Regions from separate parts of the Streptomyces sp. NPDC007907 genome, predicted to be linked through region 1. Evidence: riboswitches for the same ligand, from Rfam matches in the RefSeq annotation. Region 1 holds a riboswitch; each other region holds the start of a gene.

What was found. Region 1 has a riboswitch for cyclic di-AMP ahead of ACFZDI_RS24420 (peptidoglycan DD-metalloendopeptidase family protein). Riboswitches for the same ligand answer to the same signal wherever they lie in the genome.
Positions count from the first base shown of each region.
Region 2: linked by a shared signal. The riboswitch ahead of ACFZDI_RS05235 (transglycosylase SLT domain-containing protein) and the one ahead of ACFZDI_RS24420 (peptidoglycan DD-metalloendopeptidase family protein) in region 1 are both predicted to bind cyclic di-AMP.
Region 3: linked by a shared signal. The riboswitch ahead of ACFZDI_RS35500 (M23 family metallopeptidase) and the one ahead of ACFZDI_RS24420 (peptidoglycan DD-metalloendopeptidase family protein) in region 1 are both predicted to bind cyclic di-AMP.
Region 4: linked by a shared signal. The riboswitch ahead of ACFZDI_RS24870 (transglycosylase family protein) and the one ahead of ACFZDI_RS24420 (peptidoglycan DD-metalloendopeptidase family protein) in region 1 are both predicted to bind cyclic di-AMP.

Region 1 is NZ_JBIBKR010000005.1:777,744-780,937, reverse strand. It holds gene ACFZDI_RS24425 (PrsW family glutamic-type intramembrane protease) at 1-619, shown strand, start outside; gene ACFZDI_RS24420 (peptidoglycan DD-metalloendopeptidase family protein) at 842-1,882, opposite strand; cyclic di-AMP (ydaO/yuaA leader) riboswitch at 1,894-2,050, opposite strand; tRNA gene ACFZDI_RS24415 (tRNA-Met) at 2,349-2,422, opposite strand; gene ACFZDI_RS24410 (dihydrofolate reductase family protein) at 2,489-3,194, opposite strand, start outside.
Region 2 is NZ_JBIBKR010000001.1:1,129,033-1,132,226, forward strand. It holds gene ACFZDI_RS05230 (polyprenyl synthetase family protein) at 1-910, opposite strand, end outside; cyclic di-AMP (ydaO/yuaA leader) riboswitch at 1,413-1,588, shown strand; gene ACFZDI_RS05235 (transglycosylase SLT domain-containing protein) at 1,594-2,370, shown strand; gene ACFZDI_RS05240 (Cof-type HAD-IIB family hydrolase) at 2,334-3,182, opposite strand.
Region 3 is NZ_JBIBKR010000011.1:122,592-125,785, reverse strand. It holds gene ACFZDI_RS35505 (GntR family transcriptional regulator) at 1-455, opposite strand, end outside; gene ACFZDI_RS35500 (M23 family metallopeptidase) at 691-1,479, opposite strand; cyclic di-AMP (ydaO/yuaA leader) riboswitch at 1,492-1,656, opposite strand; gene ACFZDI_RS35495 (insulinase family protein) at 1,849-3,194, opposite strand, start outside.
Region 4 is NZ_JBIBKR010000006.1:88,076-91,269, forward strand. It holds gene eno (phosphopyruvate hydratase) at 1-1,053, opposite strand, end outside; gene ACFZDI_RS24870 (transglycosylase family protein) at 1,342-2,034, opposite strand; cyclic di-AMP (ydaO/yuaA leader) riboswitch at 2,039-2,205, opposite strand; gene ACFZDI_RS24875 (transglycosylase family protein) at 2,434-3,194, opposite strand, start outside.

The DNA.
Region 1 (3,194 bases):
GCGCCGGATCGTCTTCCCGCTGTCCGGGTTGCTGCTCGCAATGGGCATGCACGCGATGTGGAACGGCTCGTCGGCGTTCGGCGAGTACGGCTTCTTCGCCGTGTACGCGGCGTTCATGGTGCCCATCTTCGGGCTGCTGACGTGGCTGGTGATCTGGACGCGGCAGCGGGAGCTGAAGACCGTCCGGGCGGAACTGCCCGCCTACGCCGTGGCCGGCTGGCTGACCCCGGCCGAGCCGTACGCGCTCGGCTCCATGCGGGCCCGGCGGATCGCCCGCCAGTACGCCCGCCGCCACCTCGGCAGGGCGGCGGCCCGGGAGGTGGCCCGCTACGAGGCGTACGCGACGTCCCTGGCGTTCCTGCGGCACCGGGCCCGGCGGGGCGGCGTCCGGCCGGACTTCGCCGTACGGGAGGGGGAGCTGCTCGGCGAACTGTGGCGGCGCCGGGAGGTGTCCCGCCCCGCGCTGGACCACGCGGCGCGGATCACCGCCCCTCCGGTCCCGGTGGTGGCCCCGCCCTGGCCGGTCCACGGCGTGTACGGACACGGCTACGGCTACGGCTACGCCCACCAGCCGACCCGACCGACGCCGTACCCGGCGTACAACCCGTACCGCTCCTAGGGCAACCCCGGAGGGAGGCCCGGCGGTCGACGCCGTAGCCCGCGTACAGCCCCTACCGGTTCCAGGGCCTGCCCTGACCACGGCCTGGCAGCTGACGCCGTAGCCGCTACGGACGCAGAACTCCCGTGAACACCGCGACCGAAGACCGGCGGCCCTGACGTCGGGGGGTCGTCGTCAGGGCCGCCGGTTTTCGGTCGGGGTGCTGCAAAGGGGGCGTACCGCTTACGGGTTCAGTCCCTTGCCGCGCAGCCACGCCATCGGGTCGATGCCGCTCGCGGATCCGCCGGAGTGGACTTCGAGGTGCAGGTGCGCGCCGGTGACGTTGCCGGTGGCGCCCACGCGGCCGATCACGTCGCCGGTGCTGACCTTCTGGCCGACGCTGACGCCGATGGAGGACTGGTGCGCGTACCAGATCTCGGTGCCGTCATCGAGGGTGAGGACGGTCTTGTAGCCGTACGAGCCGTTCCAGCCCGCCTCGGTGATCGTGCCGCTGTGCACGGCCTTGATCGGCGTGCCCGTGGGGGCGGCGAAGTCGAGGCCGGTGTGGTAGCCGGAGGACCAGTAGGCGCCGGCCTGGCCGAACGTCGAGGTGAGGGTGTACGAGGAGATCGGCAGCGTGAACTGCTTGGCGAGGGCGGCGAGCCGCTCGGCCTCGGCCTTCTTCCTGGCCTCCTCCTCCGCCTTCCTCTTCGCCTCGGCGGCCTTGGCCTTGGCTTCCTGCTCCGCCTTGGCGACCGCCTCCTTGGCCGCCTTCTCGGCGGCGGCCGCGGCGTCCTCGGCGGCCTTGGTCTCGATCTGCTCCTGCTGGTGCTCGACCTGCGCCATGATCCGAGCGCGCAGCGCGTCACCGGCCCCGGCACGGGCGCCGGACGTGTCCTGCGCGGTGTCCGCCGTGGCGGTGCCGAGGCTGCTGAGCGGGGTGGCGGAACCTTCGGGGGTGTCGTCGTCCGAAATGAGGGAACCCACCGAGGGCAGGTCCGGAACGGAGATGGACACCGGGGGCTTGCCGGTCTGGGCACTGGCGATGCCGCCGGCACCCACGGCAGCTATGACGCCGACGCCCAGGACGGTGGAGCTGCGGGCGAGACCTCCGCCGCGCTGCTTGGTGACGCGATGCCGGCCGCGGACGGGACGGATGGACTCCTCGGTGGGGTTCCACTCCTGGAACGGGCCCTCGTCGGTGCGCTGACCGCCGTAGCCGAAGGTGTCGGTGTCGCGCTTCGGCGCGTACGGGGCCGTGGGGGCAGGCCGGTTGGACGCCACGTGGGCGTACTCCTTTCCTTCCTTCTCGCCTACCGGGTTAGCTGACGGGTTCGGAGCAGGAAGGTCTCCTACGCGCGTATACCTGCCGTGCTTCCACGGTGGTATCCGCCCGATTCACCCCAAGTGGTGGTTCCCCGGTTCCCTTGCGGGATTCGGCGCGTGCGCACGGAGCCGCCTTCTGTGACGGCTGGGACGACCGCGCTGCGTTATCGAACGTTAATGGAGGCGCGGGGGGTATTCCAGCGGTTCCGCTTGATCATTAGCCTTTTTCGCGCGGACTTACCTGCCATGACCGGTTCAAATCGGGCGAGTTGACCATCATGCAGGTGACTGAACGTTTTTGACGGTGTGTCAGATGTTATGCGGAACGGGACGGTTCGCTCACCGACCGTAGCGAGCCACGGGGTGGACACCGGGAAAGCACCGAGGGCCGGAACCCTTTCGGATTCCGGCCCTCGGCCTTCAGTAGCGGGGACAGGATTTGAACCTGCGACCTCTGGGTTATGAGCCCAGCGAGCTACCGAGCTGCTCCACCCCGCGTCGTTGTGTTCACCAGTGTACGCCATCCGCGGGACCGCTCGCGCACACCCTCCGTCCGGCCCGTGCTCAGCGCGTCAGGTGGCGGTTCGGGGCCTTGGCCCGCTCCTCGTGTTCCGGCAGGACGAGGACCTCCACCCCCCGGGCCGCCAGCAGGCCGCTGCCGTCGGCGTCCGTCACGAAGGTGTCCGGCTCGCGCCAGGCCGTGACGACCCGCCGTACGCCCGCGTCGAGGATCAGCCGGGCGCAGGGCGCGGGCCGGGAGGCGCGGCGGGCGCACGGCTCCAGGCTGCTGTACACCGTCGCGCCGGGCAGGCGCGGGTCGGCCGGGTCGAGCTTCGCGAGGGCCGCCTCCTCGGCGTGCACCACCGCGTCGCCGCCCTCACGGGAGTGGCCGCGGGCCAGTTCCGTGCCGTCGGCGGCGACCACGACCGCACCCACGCTGAACGCCGTGTCCGACGGGGGGCAGCGCTCGGCCAGTTCACAGGCGAGGGCCAGCCAATGGTGGTCGGCGGCGGCGGGCAGGGGGCCGGTTCCCGGGGCGGTCGGCTCGTAGCGCATCAGGACGACGTCCTCGATCCGCCGCGACTCCAGCAGCCGGAGCCGGCCGCCCTGGTAGCCGCCCGGGCCGAAGAGCCGGGGCGCCCGGGGGTCGCCCACGAAGAGCGGGGCGAGGACCAGCTGGAGCTCGTCGGCCAGGCCCTGGGTGAGGAGCTGGGTGTGGATCAGGCCGCCACCCTCGACCATGAGCCGTCCCACGCCCCGCACGTCGTGC
Region 2 (3,194 bases), on a different contig from region 1:
AGCGGACGGTGTCCCGACGGGCCTGCTCCAGGGCCGGGTGGGCGCGCAGCAGGCGCAGGGCCTCGCTGTGCCGGTCGTCGTCGGTGAGGTCGGAGTCGAGCAGCTCGCACAGGGCGAGGTCCTCGGCGAGCCCGAGCCGGGCCGCGCGCTCCCGCAGCCGCAGCACCGGCAGGGTGGGGATGCCCTCGCGCAGGTCGGTACCGGGGGTCTTGCCGGACTCGTGGGAGTCGGAGGCGATGTCGAGGACGTCGTCCGCGAGCTGGAAGGCGACGCCGAGCCGCTCGCCGTACTGGGTCAGCACGTTCACGACGGTGTCGTCGGCGCCGGACATCATCGCGCCGAACCGGCACGACACGGCGATCAGCGAGCCGGTCTTGCCGCCCAGCACGTCCAGGTAGTGCTCGATGGGGTCCCGGCCGTCCTGCGGTCCGGCCGTCTCCAGGATCTGGCCGGTCACCAGGCGCTCGAACGCCTCGGCCTGCACCCGCACGGCCTCGGGGCCGAGGTCGGCCAGGATGTGCGAGGCGCGGGCGAAGAGGAAGTCGCCGGTGAGGACCGCGACGGAGTTGCCCCAGCGGGTGTTGGCACTGGGGACGCCACGGCGCACGGCGGCCTCGTCCATGACGTCGTCGTGGTACAGCGTGGCGAGGTGGGTCAGCTCCACGACGACGGCCGACGGCACGATCCCGGGTGCGTGGCGGTCGCCGAACTGGGCGGAGAGCATCACGAGCAGCGGGCGGAACCGCTTGCCGCCGGCCCGCACCAGATGCTGGGCGGCCTCCGTGATGAAGGGCACCTCACTCTTGGTGGCCTCGAGCAAGCCTTCCTCGACAGCCGCCAACCCGGCCTGGACGTCGGCTTCCAGATCCTGGTCCCGCACGCTCAGCCCGAACGGCCCGACGTCGGTCACGAGGGGTCTCCTGTCTGCTGTGTCTGCCGGTGATTACGCGGATTGTCGATAGGTCGCCGCTCTCACTCGAGTCAGCGTATCCGGTCACGTTTCGATCACCGCCAGCGCCCATGGTTACAGGCCGGGTGGTATCCGATCACGACCGCTATGTTTTCGATCAACCTATAAGAACAGATATTTATCGACTTACCCAGGGGTAGAGAACTATGCACGATTTGCCGTGATGATTCGGCGAATTCCCCTTGGCGGAAATTGCCCTCTCGGCCCGTGATCAGTGAGGTCAATCACTTCTCCCCCTACTCCGCACCTTCCCGGCGACCACCCGTACCGCCTTTACCCAATAGCCAGTTGGGCCTTGGCTCCCGCAAAGGATCAAGTGGTCCAAAATCCCCCGACCAAGGTCAACCACTCGATATGTGATGGAGCTGCTTGTTCCCGACATGTGCTCTCGCATACGTTCCGGCCCTGTCCGGCGGACGCCTAATCCTGCCGCCGCCCGGACGTCCCACAGGAACCGACTCACTCACGCGTGGCAGGAGCGGGGGACCCAGGTAAGTCGCCGGTCCGCACAGCGGTCCGGCTCGGGGTGAAGCCGCGTACGGCACACGGCGCCGTACGCGGCCGGGCACCTCCCGGCCCGAACCCGACAGCTCACCTCGCAGGCGCCGGAGAGGAACATCGCCATGGCCGCACGAGGCAAGCACCGTCGCACCAGAACCAGCCCGCTGACCCGAGGCATCGTCGCCGTCGGTACCGGTGGAGCCGCACTCACCCTTCCGCTCCTCGGAGCCACGCACGCGAGCGCCGCCGAGCCCCAGAGCGCCCCCGCCGCGCACTCCGTGAAGCAGGCGGCCCAGCCCGCCAAGTCCCGCACGTACACCGTGGTCAAGGGCGACTCGCTCGCCCACATCGCGGACAAGTACGACATCTCCGGCGGCTGGAAGCAGCTCTACAAGGACAACCGCGCCGCCGTCGGCGACAACCCGAAGCTGATCCACCCGGGTCTGAAGCTGAAGGTGAACACCGCCAAGGCGGACGCCCCGAAGAAGACGGCGACCAAGTCGTCCGCCCCCGCCAAGCCGGCCGCGAAGCCCGCCGGCGGTGTCGCCCAGGCCACCCAGGCGTCCGCGAAGACCTACGCGAACAACCTCGACGGCTGGATCCGCGAGTCGCTGGACATCATGGCGCAGCAGGGGATCCCGGGCTCCTACGACGGCATCTACCGCAATGTCATGCGCGAGTCGTCCGGCAACCCCCAGGCGATCAACAACTGGGACTCCAACGCCGCCGCGGGCACCCCGTCCAAGGGCCTGCTCCAGGTGATCGACCCGACGTTCGCCGCCTACCACGTGCCCGGCACCTCCTTCGACCCGTACGACCCGGTCGCCAACATCACGGCGGCCTGCAACTACGCGGCCGACCGCTACGGCTCGATCGACAACGTCAACGGCCCGTACTGAGCCGCCCCGCCCAGCCGTCGCTCGAGGACGACGGCGATGCCGTCGTCCTCGTTCGACAGGGTGACCTCGTCGGCCACGGCCTTGAGTTCGGGATGGGCGTTGGCCATCGCGACGCCGTGGCCGGCCCAGTCGAACATCGGGATGTCGTTGGGCATGTCGCCGAAGGCGATGGTGTCCGCCGGCCGCAGCCCCAGATGCTCGGCCGCCAGCGCCAGGCCGGTCGCCTTGGTGATCCCGCACGGCTGGAGCTCGACCGTGCCGGGCCCCGACATCGTCACCGTGGCCAGTGAGCCGACCACCGACCGGGCGGTCGCCGCCAACTCGTCGTCCGTCAGGTAGGGATGGCGCAGCAGCACCTTGCTGATGGGCTCGCCCCACAGCTCCTCGCGCCGGTCGACCCGGACCGCGGGCAGCGTGGGGTGCGGCATCAGATAGCCCGGCTCGATCAGCGTGAGCCCGTCGACCCCGTCCTGGTCGACCGCCGCGTACACCTGCCCCACCTCGGCCTCGATCTTGCCGAGGGCGGTCTCCGCCAGCTCCCGGTCCAGGGTGATGGACCACAGCAGCCGGTTCGCGCCGGCGTCGTACACCTGCGCGCCCTGCCCGCACACCGCGAGCCCCGTGCAGCCGAGGTCGTCCAGGAGCGGCCGCACTCTCGGTGCCGGCCGGCCCGTCACCACGAGGTGCTGGGCACCGGCGTCCGCCACCCGCGCGAGCACGGCGAGGGACCGGTCGGACAGGGTGTCGTCGCCGCGCAGCAGCGTCCCGTCCAGATCGGTGGCGATGAGTGAATATGCGAAGGGTGCGGCCATGATCAGAGAATA
Region 3 (3,194 bases), on a different contig from region 1:
TGGCGGAGCTGAGTGAGCATCGAGGTCAGGGCGGGGCTGCCGGAGGCCTGGGCGAGCGTCTCGTGGAACCACACGCCCAGGGAGCGCAGGTCGTCGCTGGTGCCGCGACGGGCCCGGTCCTGGCCCAGCCGGACCAGGCCGCGCAGGACCTTCAGATGCGCCTCGGTGCGGCGCTGGGCGGCTCGGGCCGCACCGAGCGGCTCCAGGAGCATCCGCATCTCCAGCAGGTCGGCGGCCTCCTGCTCGGTGGGCTCGGCCACGCACGCGCCCGCGTGCCGACGGGTCACCACGAAGCCCTCGGCCTCCAGCGTGCGCAGCGCCTCCCGGACGGGCACCCGCGAGACGCCGTAGCGGCGGGCGAGGAGTTCCTCGGTGAGCCGGCTGCCGCGCGCGTGGACACCCGCGACGATGTCGTCGCGGATGGCGGTGCACACCGAGTGCGCGGGAATACGCATGACCGACCTCCGCTTAATCCCCGTGAAACGCCGACGAGCGGCGTGTGTTCCGTGACTCTATTGCAATGAGCCGGAATTTCCGACGGCAAGCGGGAATCCATGGATATTTTTTGGACAGCGGACATCCACGGGCCGCCCGGGAGGCCATCCGGGAGGCCGTAGTCCGGTGGCCCGCAAACGCCGAAAGCCCCGGCTCGGGGAGCCGGGGCTTTCGGGAACGGCGGAGAGGTTCCGGTCAGAGGCTGACGCCGTGCGAGCGGAGGTAGGCGACCGGGTCGATGTCGGAGCCGTACTCGGGGCTCGTACGGGCCTCGAAGTGCAGGTGCGGGCCGGTGACGTTGCCGGTCGCGCCGGACAGGCCGATCTGCTGACCGGGGGTGACCTTCTGGCCGACCGAGACAGCGATGGACGACAGGTGGCCGTACTGGGTGTACGTGCCGTCGTTCATCTTGATCACGATGTTGTTGCCGTAGGAGCCGCCCCACCCGGCCTCGACGACCTCGCCCATGCCGACCGCGTGGACGGAGGTGCCGCTGGCGGCGTGGAAGTCCACGCCGGTGTGGCTGCCGGAGGACCACAGACCGCTGCTGGCCTGGTAGGCGGTGGAGACGTACGAGCCGGAGATCGGGGCCACGAAGGCGTTGAGGCGCTTGCGCTCGGCCTCGCGGGCGGCGCGCTCCTTGGCCGCGCGGGCCTTCTCGGCCGCCTCCTTGGCCTTCTCGGCCACCTCGGCGGCCCGCTTGCGGGCGGCCTCCTCGGCCTTCTGCTTGGCGGCGGCTTCGTCGGCGGCCTGCTGCTGCGCGACGGCCTGGGCGTCGATCTGCTGGGCCACGGTGTCGCCCATGGTGACGACCGGGGTGAGACCCGTCTGCTCCGTGCTGGGCTCGGCGGCGAAGGCCGCGGGGGCCGCCACGGTGCCGATCACGCCGGTGGTGGCGAGGGCCGCCACACCTGCCGCGCGGGCGGTGCCGCGCTGGATCCTGCTGGGACGACGGTGCTTCCCGGTGGCGCGAGTGAACGCCATGTGGTGGCTGGTCCTTTCCTTCCCTCTCGCCTACCGGGTTAGCTGACGGGTTCGGAGCAGGAAGGTCTCCTACGGACTCCCTCGCGGCACGCGCGGGCGTCCGATTCACCCCAGGGACTGCGGTGGGTCCCCGGCTCCCCTGGCTCGCGCCGTACGGGGACTCGGCGATGACTGTCCGGTGCCGCGGGTGCGGCGCACTGCCTGACGAACAGCCCGGACGACGCTAAGCGGCGCCGCTTTCAATTCCCAAACGAATCCCGGCTTTTGTAGCGCATCCCACAGGGCAGACAGGCAACTCCCATCCCAATTCGGGCATAAGGGGGCCCTGGTGCCTTCGAAGACAACCAGGGCCCCTGCGCGCGCCTGCCGCTACTCCGCCGAGACGACGGTGACTTCGCCGATGCCGAGGGCCTCCACAGGCGCCTTGATCTGCGCCGCGTCACCGACGAGGACGGTCACCAGACGGTCCACCGGGAAGGCGCTGACGGCCGCCGCGGTGGCCTCCACGGTGCCGGTCGCCGCGAGCTGCCGGTACAGCGTGGCCTGGTAGTCGTCGGGCAGGTGCTGCTCGACCTGGTCGGCCAGCGTGCTCGCGACGGCGGCCGCCGTTTCGTACTTCAGCGGCGCCACGCCGACCAGGTTCTGCACGGCGACGTCCCGCTCGGCGTCGGTCAGGCCCTCAGCGGCCAGGGTGCGCAGCACCGTCCAGAGGTCCTCCAAGGCGGGGCCGGTGTTGGGGGTGTCCACGGAACCGCTGATGGCGAGCATCGCGGCACCGGTGCCGTCCGGGGCGGACCTGAGGACCTGGCCGAACGCCCGTACGCCGTAGGTGTAGCCCTTCTCCTCGCGCAGCACGCGGTCCAGACGCGAGGTGAGGGTGCCGCCCAGGCAGTAGGTGCCGAGCACCTGCGCGGGCCACACGCGGTCGTGCCGGTCCGGACCGATCCGGCCGATCAGCAGCTGCGTCTGGACGGCGCCGGGGCGGTCCACGATGACGACCCGGCCGGTGTCGTCGGCGGTCACCGGCGGCACCGGACGCGGCTCCGCCGCGAAGCCCGTCCAGGCGCCCAGCGTGTCCGCGAGCAGGGCGTCGAGGTCGATGCCGGTGAGGTCGCCGACGACCACGGCGGTGGCGGTGGCGGGCCGGACGTGCTTCTCGTAGAAGGCGCGTACGGCCGCGGAGTCGATCGCGGCGACGGTCTCCTCGGTGCCCTGCCGCGGCCGCGACATGCGGGAGTCCGCCGGGAACAGCTCCTTGGAGAGCTCCTTCGCGGCGCGGCGCGAGGGGTTGGCCAGCTCATGCGGGATCTCGTCGAGACGGTTGTTCACCAGCCGCTCGACCTCGCTGTCGGCGAACGCGGGCGCCCTGAGGGCGTCGGCGATCAGCCCCAGTCCCTTGGCGAGCCGGGAGGCCGGCACCTCCAGGCTGAGCCGGACACCGGGGTGGTCGGCGTGCGCGTCGAGGGTGGCGCCGGCGCGCTCCAGCTCGGCCGCGAAGTCCTCGGCGGAGTGCTTGTCGGTGCCCTCGGAGAACGCCCGGGCCATGATCGTGGCCACACCGTCGAGACCTGCGGGCTCGGCGTCCAGGGGGGCGTCGAGCAGCACCTCCACGGCGACGACCTGCTGGCCGGGGCGGTGGCAGCGCAGCACCGTCAGGCCGTTGTCGAGCGCGCCGCGCTCGGGGGCGGGGAAGGCCCACGGCTTGGCGTCGCCCG
Region 4 (3,194 bases), on a different contig from region 1:
CAGCTCGACGGCGTCCAGGGTCTCGGTGAGCGAACCGATCTGGTTCACCTTCACGAGCAGCGCGTTGGCCGCGCCCTCCTCGATGCCGCGGGCGAGGCGCTCCGGGTTGGTGACGAACAGGTCGTCGCCGACGAGCTGGACCTTGTCACCGAGCTTGGCGGTGATGGTCTTCCAGCCCTCCCAGTCGTCCTCGAACAGCGGGTCCTCGATGGAGACGAGCGGGTACGCGTCGACGAGCTCCGCGTAGTACTCGGTCATCTCGGCGGCCGAGCGGGTCTTGCCCTCGAAGGTGTAGGAGCCGTCCTTGTAGAACTCGGAGGCGGCGACGTCGAGGGCCAGGGCGATCTGCTCGCCCGGGGTGTAGCCGGCTTCCTTGATGGCCTCGAGGATGAGGTCGAGGGCCTCGCGGTTGGAGCCGAGGTTCGGGGCGAAGCCGCCCTCGTCGCCGAGGCCGGTGGCCAGGCCCTTGCTCTTCAGGACCTTCTTCAGCGTGTGGTAGACCTCGGCACCCCAGCGCAGCGCCTCGGAGAAGGACTCCGCGCCGATCGGGGCGATCATGAACTCCTGGATGTCCACGTTGGAGTCGGCGTGCGAGCCGCCGTTCAGGATGTTCATCATCGGCACCGGCAGCAGGTGCGCGTTGGGGCCGCCCAGGTAGCGGAACAGCGGCAGGTCGCTGGCCTCGGAGGCGGCGTGGGCGACGGCGAGCGAGACGCCGAGGATGGCGTTGGCGCCGAGGGAGCCCTTGTTGTCGGTGGCGTCCAGGTCGAACATCGCCTGGTCGATCAGGCGCTGCTCCGTGGCGTCATAGCCGACCAGCTCCGGGCCGATCTGCTCGATGACGGCGAGGACGGCCTTCTCCACGCCCTTGCCGAGGTAGCGGTTCGAGTCGCCGTCGCGGAGCTCGATGGCCTCGAAGGCGCCCGTGGAGGCGCCGGACGGGACGGCGGCACGACCGGTGCTGCCGTCGTCGAGGCCGACCTCGACCTCGACCGTGGGGTTGCCTCGGGAGTCCAGGATTTCCCGGGCTACGACGACGTCGATGGACGGCACGAGCATCTCCTTCTTGATGTGACGCGGTACGCGGGTCGCGCGGACCCGGCGAGGTGCGGGCCCGGTGGCTCGCGACATGAGCCTAACCGGCCCGGGGCGATCGGCCACCGGGTCGCCCACCTCATGGACAGAACCGAGCGTAAATTGTTTCCGAACGGAACAAAGCGCGTTGCCGAAAAAACCCCGCCCCGGTGCGTACGGGGGGTGACGCACCGGGGCGGGGAGCCCGTGGACCCCGGAAGATCCGGGTGGGGGGCCGGACCCCGGAGGGTCCGGGGGGGCCGCTGCTTACTTCAGGTGCAGCTGCTGGCCCGGGTAGATGAGGTTGGCGTCCTCGACGATGTCCTTGTTCAGCTCGAAGAGCTTCTCCCAGCCGCCCTTGACCTTCTTGTCCGCGGCGATCGAGCTGAGGGTGTCACCCTTGACGACCTTGTACTCGCCGTCGCCCTTCTTGACCTTCTTGCCGGTCGGGGTGGTGACGGTCTTCTTGGCCGCCGGGCGCTCGTCGGAGCGGGAGGCCGGCTGCTGCTGGGTCTCGCGGGACTCGGTGCTCTGCTGGCTCTGCTGCGTGGAGCTGCCGGAGTCGCTCGAGGAGCCGCCGGTGTAGCCGGCGCTCGACAGGCCCTTGCCGCAGACCGGCCAGGCGCCCTTGCCCTGGCTCGCCAGGACCTTCTCGGCGACCTGGATCTGCTGGTCCTTGCTGGCCTTGTCGGCGGTGGAGGCGTACTGGGTGCCGCCGTACGCGGCCCAGGTGGAGGCGGAGAACTGCAGACCGCCGTAGTAGCCGTTGCCGGTGTTGATGGACCAGTTGCCGCCGGACTCGCACTGGGCGACCGCGTCCCACTCGGAGGCGGTGGCGGCGGAGGCGTTGCCGGCCGCCATCAGCGGGGCGGCGATGGCGACACCGGTGACGCCGGCGAGCGCGGCGGCACGGGTGGTCTTGGACGGACGACGGTGCTTGCCCTTGCCGGAAAACAGCATGGATGGATCCCCTCACCGACGCCTGCGAGGTGAGCTGTCGGGTTCGGGCCGGTTGAGTTGCCCGGCCGTGTCCCTCCCGGGACACGGCTTCACCCCAAGCCCTTCCGGCACAAACTGCCGGTCGGGCACCTACCTTGGGTCCCCCGCTCCTGCCTACGGCGCTTGACGCGACGACTGTTCCCGTGCGGCCGCTGGCAGGATTCGGCGTTGCGGCAGCCGGGGCTCGCGGTGGCGAGCGGTCACGACCGTAGACACGCGATCGACGGAATTTCAAAGACGATCAGGGCTTCTGAGATCTATCTCTCACGGGACCCAAACGGGACATCAGCCGCGAATCGGGGCGCTAACTCGCGCGGTTTCGGGGCGACTTCCACCCCGGTTTCCGCACTGCCCGAACCGCTACTTCTCGTCCGCTTCGCCCTCGACCGTGAGCTTCTCACCGGGGAGGATGAGGTCCGGGTCGGAACCGACGGCCTTCTCGTTGCCCTCGTAGAGCGCGTGCCATCCGCCGCTGACCTCAAGGGAGTCGGCGATGGACCAGAGGCTGTCGCCGACGCCCACGATGTAGGCGCCCTCGGAGGCGTCCCGGGAGCTGTCGTCACCGCGCGAGGCGTGACGGCCCGTGGATTCACCCGTACGGCCGTCCCCGGGCGCCTGCGTCTCGTCGGCGCTGGGTCCGCGGTGACGGCCGGAGCCGGCGTCGGCCGACTCCGAGGAGCCGTCCGCGGACTGCGAGCTGTCGGACTTGTCACTCTTCGAGGGGGTCGACGAGGAGTCGTCGGACGGCCGACCCTGGGACGAGCCGGTGGATTCGGGCGACTTGTCCGGATCGGCGTTTTTATCCTTCGAGGTCGACGACCCGTCAGGCGACGCCGAGGGGGAAGGGGATGCGCTCTCCGAAGGGGACGAACCGAGCGAGTCGAGCAAACCGGACGAATCCACTTCTTCATCGGACGAGTCTGATGATCCCGAGGATTCGGATGAATCCGATCCCTTGCCCTGCTCCAGGCCGGAGAGCAGGCCACAGGTGCGCCACGCGCCGACCCCCTGGTCGGCGAGGATTCTCTCGGCCACGGCTATCTGCTGGGAGCGGCTGGCCAGGTCGGCGCTCGCGGCGTAGTCGAGGCCGCCGTGGTTCTCCCAGTCCTCCTGGGACAACT